2 linked regions of the Pelosinus sp. IPA-1 genome follow. The protein of the gene in region 2 binds, or shares a complex with, the protein of the main gene of each other region. Links are inferred from orthologs where the notes say so. Each region holds a gene or a part of one and is shown on either strand. Other genes may lie near its edges.

Region 1 (2,862 bases), on a different replicon or contig from region 2:
TCTCATTCTTTTACCAATAAAGACAACAAGCAAGCCACAAATCCCAGAAAAAATTTTATCCATCCACAAATACTGACTCACTACCAGAACTATTCTTTTGTCAGAGAAAATCATTTCACCAGCTGTCCACCCTAAAAAAAATGCACCGATTAGTATGACCGATGGCCATTTTCGAATCAGCATCCCCACAAGCTTACTTCCCCACACAATAATTGGAATGCTAATTGCTAGTCCAATTATCAATAAACTAATCTTCCCTTTTGCTACGCCTGCGATAGCAATAACATTATCAAGACTCATGACAAAGTCTGCGGCTATGATCGTCTTAATCGTATCCCATAAATTTTTCTTGCCCTCTAAAAAAGTAGGTCCCTTTTGATCAGCCACAAGTTTGATTGCGATCCAAAGCAGCATAAAACCACCAAGTGCTTGTAAATAGGGTATGTTAAGTATAAATACCGCAATAAAAGTTAACGCAACTCTGAGAACAATCGCACCAATACTTCCCCACAGCATTGCTTTTTTTTGTTGTTCGATTGGCAGGTTGCGGCTCGCTAACGCAATTACCAGCGCGTTATCACCACTAAGCAGAAGATTAATCATAATAATGCTGAGTAAAAGTAAGACATATTCCATTCTAAGATCCACCCTTTTCTGTGGAATTTAAAACTATAGTGTGACAAGTTTTCTTTACCGTACTACTTGAATATAATATTAAGAAATTCCTTACAGAAAATTTTATGTATCTCATGTGCCCTTGCTAGTATTTCCAATACCACGCATTACCATGTAGATTTCTTGTTATAAAATATTACTATTTTCATTACTTAAAGGGTTCTGCAACCATACTAAACCAGCAAAAATAATATATAAAAAGGAGATTTTCCATGCAATCCTATGATGTCATCATCATTGGTGCTGGGCCTGCTGGCTTAACCTCGGCCTTATACAGTGCCAGAAGTAAGTTAGATACACTATATATCGAAAGCCTAGGAATAGGTGGGCAAGTAGCTACTACTGAGGAAGTTGAAAACTATCCTGGATTTTCCCAAGGCATTAATGGCTTTGAACTATCAACGCAAATGGAAGAGCAAGCCCAACGATTTGGGGCAAAGAATTTAATCGCTAAAGTACATTCCTTGGAGACAATGGATAAATACCATATTGTTAACACCACAAAAGGGACTTTCGCTAGTAAAACAATAATTATTGCTACCGGCGCCACTCCAAGATACCTGAATTGCCCTGGCGAAAACACTTTTCGGTCACGAGGTGTTTCTTACTGTGCTACTTGTGATGGTGCTTTTTTTGAAGGCGCTAATATAGTTGTTGTAGGTGGTGGTAACGCCGCAGTGGAGGAAGCATGTTATCTAACAAGATTTGCTGATAAGGTGACTATCATCCACAGAAGAAACGCCTTGCGTGCTACAAAACTTATTCAAGAAAGAGCATTGTCAAATCCCAAGATAGAACTTATCTGGAATACGGTGATCGAAGAAATTTTAGGCGAAGAAACTGTAAAAAAAGTAATCCTAAAAAACCTAGAAACAGAGCAAAAAATCGAGCTACCTATTGACGGGGTATTTATTTATGTTGGGAATGAGCCAAATACTCATTTTGTAAGAAACCTTATCGAACTTACAGAGGAAGGTTATATCAAAACAGATGATTTTATGCGCACCAATATCCCAGGAGTTTACGCAGTAGGTGATGTAAGGCAAAAGCTGTTACGACAGGTAGTTACCGCAGTAAGCGACGGAGCAATTGCCGCCTACCATGCGGAAAAATATATAGAAGAATATTTTCCTGAGTCTATGGAAAACAACTTAAGGAGGTAATCAATTTATGGAGATTATTGAAATTACTAAGGAAAACTTCAAACAAGAGGTATTGAAAAGCCAACTACCAGTATTGCTGGATTTTTGGGGCCCAAGATGTATTCCCTGCAAAAGATTAATGCCTATATTTGAAGAGTTGGCAGCAGAATATGACGGAAAAATAAAGTTTTGCAAGGTAGATACTTCTGAAAATCGCAGTCTTACTCACCAATTTAATGTAATGAGCATACCTACTCTCCATTTTTATAAAGCAGGCAATATTATGAAAACCATTCGAGGTGCGGTAAGTCGCGAAGAAATTGAAGAACATCTTAAGGCACTTCTAGATTAATAAGAAAAGACTTGGCTTGTGCCAAGTCCTCGGACGCAGGCAGAAGCCTTAGTCGTTCTTACTTGGAACCAAGAAAGTGTTATACTTTCTGATCCTGGAAAAAAGGAGGGTCTTTCACGAACCATTCGTGAAAGACCCTCCTTTTTACTCATTTAAATGTCTACTTCTTCTCCATTTAATATTTTTTTCATAGTTTTCATGGCGCACATTTTGCCACACATGGTGCAGGTATCACTATGTTCAGGTAATGACTCTCTACGATATCTTCCTGATTTTTCGGGATCAATGGATAGTTCAATCATTTTATCAAAATCAATATCGGCACGAGCTTGGCTCATCTGATTATCCCATTCCTTAGCCCCTGGCACTCCTTTGGCAATATCAGCAGCATGAGCAGCGATTCTAGAAGCAACGATACCTTCCTTCATATCTTCCATCGTTGGCAGACGCAAATGTTCTGCTGGTGTTACATAGCATAGGAAATCGGCTCCAGCAGCAGCAGCAATCGCTCCTCCGATCGCACTGGTAATATGGTCATAGCCAGGTGCAACGTCTGTAACGAGGGGTCCTAAGACGTAAAAAGGCGCACCATGGCACAACTTCTTCTGCAACATCACATTACCTGTAATCTGATTTAGCGGCATATGACCAGGCCCCTCAACAATCACTTGCACATTTTTTGCCCAAGCTCTT
Region 2 (4,538 bases):
AGCAGGATGTCGGCAGTTCGATCCTGTCATCGCCCACCATTTAAAAATGAAATGCAAAGCAGCATATGCTTTGCATTTTTTTACGGATTAGAGAACTTATTACAATTTTTTCGATTCTAAGTAAAGTAACTAAGGCTTTTGCCTGCAGCTTTATGACTTGGTACAAGCCAAGTCTTTTTTTATAAGTATGTGCTCCAACTACTAAGGAAGAATATTGTATTGCTGCACAAAGGGATTGACTGTCGTTTATGATCCTTTGTGTGCTTTTTTATTTTAGTCGTTGAAATGTTTGTTTATTGATTAGTTGTAAGTTATTTTTGTATAATAACAGAAAGAAAATAAAGGATGAGGTGTAATGCATTGAAGCTTGTTGGAAGATTAGCTGCGTTGGCGGAATTGGTGCCGGAGGGATCGCGTGTGGCAGATATTGGTACTGATCATGCTTATTTACCTATTGAATTAGTGCAAGGGCATATTGTTACTTCAGCAATAGCTGGTGACGTTCATCTGGGGCCTTGGAAGGCAGCAAAAGAACATGTAGATGCCCTCGGGCTTACGCACCGAATTTCTGTCCGTTTAGGTGATGGAATAACAGTGCTTTCTCCAGAAGAAGTGGATGTTGTTATTATTGCTGGTATGGGTGGTCAGACAATTATTGAGATACTAACAGGAAAGCCTGAAGTTACTAAGTCGCTTAAACGTTTAATTTTGCAGCCTATGGTGGCTGCGAATACTGTGAGACGTTGGTTAAATGAAAACCAATGGGATGTTGTTGACGAAAGATTGGTCCAAGAGGAAGGGCGATTGTACGAAATAGTTGTGGCCGAACCAGGGAGGGCAACTAGTTGTGAACCTATTATGTACGACATTGGGGAAAAACTGTGGAGAGATAAACCGGAACTTCTATCTGTACACATTGATCAACTCATTGCTCAGACTAAACGCGTCTTACAGGAGATGTCACTCAGTGATAATGCAAAAAAGAGCCAAAAGTATCATGAATATACCGAAAGATTACAACAATTGGAGGCTAAACGGCGATGTCTGTAAAATGTCAAGTAATTATGGATGCAATGGATAAGTTAGCGCCAAGGCATTTAGCTGAAAGTTGGGATAATGTAGGTTTATTAGTTGGGAGCCCATCCCAAACAATCCATAAGATACTAATTACCTTAGATGTTACGAAGGAGGTTGTAGAGCAAGCGATACTCGATAATGTAGATCTCATCATTGCTCATCACCCTCTTATATTCAAAAGCATTACATCAATACGAACAGATTTGCCGCAAGGGCAAGTTTTATCTAGTCTGATTAAGGCAAATATAGGGGTCTACGCAGCTCATACTAATCTTGATTCAGCGGAGGGGGGCGTTAATGATGCTTTAGCTGCCTGTTTAGGTTTGCAGGATATTGAACCCTTAGCAGTAAACTCCACTGAAAAGTTATGCAAATTAGTAGTGTTTGTGCCGCAAACTCATGTAGAAGTGGTGCGAGAAGCGTTAGCAGCGGCTGGGGCTGGGCATATTGGAAAATATAGTAACTGCACATTTTCGGCAAATGGTATAGGTACTTTTTTACCTTTAGAAGATGCAAAACCATTCATTGGTAATAATGGCAAGTTAGAATCTGTTGAAGAAAGCCGCATTGAAACAGTTATGCCCGAAAAAATTAGTCGTAGGGTAATTAAAGCGATGATTAAAGCCCATCCCTATGAGGAAGTTGCGTATGATTTATATCAACTAATGAATTCAGGTAAAGAATTTGGATTAGGTCGTATAGGTAAGCTCGAAATACCTATGTTGTTTTCAGATTTTGCGGATCGGGTGAAAAAATCATTAGGAGTAGATTCTGTAAATATAGCAGGAGCATGTGATAAGTTGATAAAGAAGGTAGCCGTATGTGGGGGTGCTGGTGCTGGGCTATTGCATAAAGCGGTATTTGCTGGAGCCGATGTATTAGTAACCGGAGATGTAAAATACCATGAAGCCCAGAATGCTATAGTAAGTGGTATTGGTATTGTTGATGCGGGCCATTTTGCCACGGAGCAACCTATATTGTCTCATGTAAAGGAATTTCTCACTTCCTGTGCCGATCAAGGTAAATGGTCGGTTATTGTCGAGGTTGATAAAATCAACAAAAATATTCTACAACGATATTAAAAAATAATTAACCGCAAAAATTCATTGACTTAACAAATAATTTATGATATGATATTATCTCAGTCGATATTGAAATGTTGTTGTGAGTAGGAAAGATGATCGCGGATGCCCATAAAGCATACGAGGAAAGTCCGAGCTCCATAGGGCAGGGTGCTGGATAACGTCCAGCGAGGGCGACCTTAGGGAAAGTGCCATAGAAATGTAAACCGCCAGCTTATGCTGGTAAGGATGGAACGGTGCGGTAAGAGCGCACCAGCAGTCAGGTGACTGGCTGGCTAGGTAAACCCCACCTGGAGCAAGACCGAATAGGGAAGGGATGAAGCTGCCCGCTGAACCTTCCGGGTTGCGTCGCTAGAGCTGTCAGGTAACTGCCAGACTAGATAGATGATCATCACCGCGTGAGCGGAACAGAACTCGGCTTATTGATCACTCACAGCCTTATGTAAATAAACCCTCTATATTCTTAGAATGTAGAGGGTTTTTGTCTTATGTCAGGAAAGCCTTATTGATTGAATTGATAATTGTTATTACATACTATAAATAGTAAAATGAGTTTAAATATCTACTAACTATTGACTTTTAATTAAATGTTTTCTAAAATGTAAATAAGCTAGCAAATAAGCATGATTTAAAATCTAAACAATAGTTAATAATAAGAATCATAAAAAGTAGGAGGTTTTATAATGAGCGTATTGAATATTGCCGATGAAAATGAATTTAAAGAAAAAATATCGCAGAAGGATAAACCTGTACTAGTGGATTTTTGGGCTTCCTGGTGTGGGCCATGTAAAATGGTTGCCCCTGAATTAGAAGCTGTAGGGCAAGAATATGAAGGAAAAGCAGTAGTTATGAAAGTAAATGTTGATGAGCAGCAACAACTTGCTAGTAACTATAATGTGATGGGAATCCCAACCTTATTATTATTTAAAGATGGTGTAGAGGTCGAGCGCATTGTAGGATATCGTCCACGTAAAGATTTAATGGATGCTATCGATAAGGTTATATAAAATTAATAAGGAAAGGCTTAGCCGTGGCTAAGCCTTTCCTTTAATGTTATTCTATATTTTAGAAATTTATATTGTCTAACGGCTATTAATTTGCGATAATATGAGTATAAAGGGGGTTGGTCATGTTTAATTTTAGTATGTCTGAATTAGTGGTTATTTTGGCAATTGCCTTAGTTGTATTTGGACCAGCTAAACTACCGGAGATTGGTAAGGCAATAGGTAAGGGAATTAGTAATTTCAAAACGGCTGTTACCAATGAGGACGATAATCGCAAATCCTAGGATAGGTCATTATTAACTAGAGAATGGAAGTCTGTTTTTTATAGCAAGTAATGTAGTAACTTAGATTAGCAAACCCGGAAGGAGTTCTATATGATCATTTCATGGAATACTACTCAGGCCTGTAATATTAGCTGTGTTCATTGTTATCGTGATGCAGGAACGAAAAGAACAGATGAATTAAGTACGGAAGAAGGTAAGAAATTATTAGACGAAATGGCTCGCGCTGGTTTTAAAATTATTATTTTAAGTGGCGGCGAACCATTAATGCGATCTGATATTTACGAATTAATTCGCTACGCTAAAAGTATTGGCCTAAGGCCTGTACTTGGTACGAATGGAATTCTAATTACTGAAGAAGTAGCTATTAAACTAAAAGAGGCTGGACTTGGAGCAGCGGGGATTAGTCTAGATAGCACTGATAAAAACATTCATGACAAGTTTCGGCAGTCGGAAGGTGCTTGGGATAAAACAATTGCTGCAATGATGGCTTGTAAGAAGGTGGGGCTTCCCTTTCAAATTCACACAACAATAACTACGTGGAATGAAAAGGAAGTTACTGATATTACTGATTTAGCGGTCAAAATAGGAGCTATGGCTCATCATATCTTTTTCTTAGTGCCCACAGGCAGGGGAAAAGATATTGAAGATACTACACTAAAAACAGAGCAATATGAAGCAGTGCTAACACGCATATTAGAGAAACAAAAAGAGGTACCAATTGAACTTAAACCTACCTGTGCGCCTCAATTTATGCGTATAGCTAAGGAACGTAATATACCAATGCGATTTACGCGTGGCTGTTTAGCGGGTACTGGTTATTGTGTAATTCTGCCAAACGGTGACGTACAAGCTTGTCCTTATTTGCCGATTAAGATCGGAAATGTTCGTGAAACTGATTTTGATATCCTTTGGCGAGATAGTGAAATGTTTAATAAATTACGGCACGAAACATTAAAAGGCGGCTGTGGAACTTGTGGCTATGATGGTATTTGTGGTGGCTGCCGGGCTCGCGCTTATTACTATTATGATGGAGATTATATGGCAGAAGAGCCATGGTGTAATCGTGGAGTTAGAGAAGTAAAAAAATAAGG

Evidence for each region. The genes of interacting proteins can lie anywhere in the genome.
Region 1: the proteins of trxA (region 2) and trxB are in contact, whole or in part, in a crystal structure (PDB 1F6M), measured with the Escherichia coli proteins. The link is inferred for Pelosinus sp. IPA-1 from one-to-one orthologs.

Annotation. Positions count from the first base shown.
Region 1 is NZ_BSVC01000001.1:691,309-694,170, reverse strand. It holds trxB (thioredoxin-disulfide reductase), read left to right. Parts: upstream 1-887; coding sequence 888-1,838; downstream 1,839-2,862. Other genes in the region: thiC (phosphomethylpyrimidine synthase ThiC), read right to left, coding at 2,322-2,862; trxA (thioredoxin), read left to right, coding at 1,846-2,169; QSJ81_RS03175 (TerC family protein), read right to left, coding at 1-636.
Region 2 is NZ_BSVC01000007.1:249,163-253,700, forward strand. The notes cover bases 1,564-4,504. They hold trxA (thioredoxin), read left to right. Parts: upstream 1,564-2,842; coding sequence 2,843-3,166; downstream 3,167-4,504. Other genes in these bases: QSJ81_RS18240 (Nif3-like dinuclear metal center hexameric protein), read left to right, coding at 1,564-2,159; QSJ81_RS18255 (twin-arginine translocase TatA/TatE family subunit), read left to right, coding at 3,289-3,447; nirJ2 (putative heme d1 biosynthesis radical SAM protein NirJ2), read left to right, coding at 3,538-4,504. Also shown: QSJ81_RS18235 (tRNA (adenine(22)-N(1))-methyltransferase), read left to right, coding at 361-1,050; more of QSJ81_RS18240, read left to right, coding at 1,041-1,563; more of nirJ2, read left to right, coding at 4,505-4,536. UniProt on the Escherichia coli protein: Participates in various redox reactions through the reversible oxidation of its active center dithiol to a disulfide and catalyzes dithiol-disulfide exchange reactions.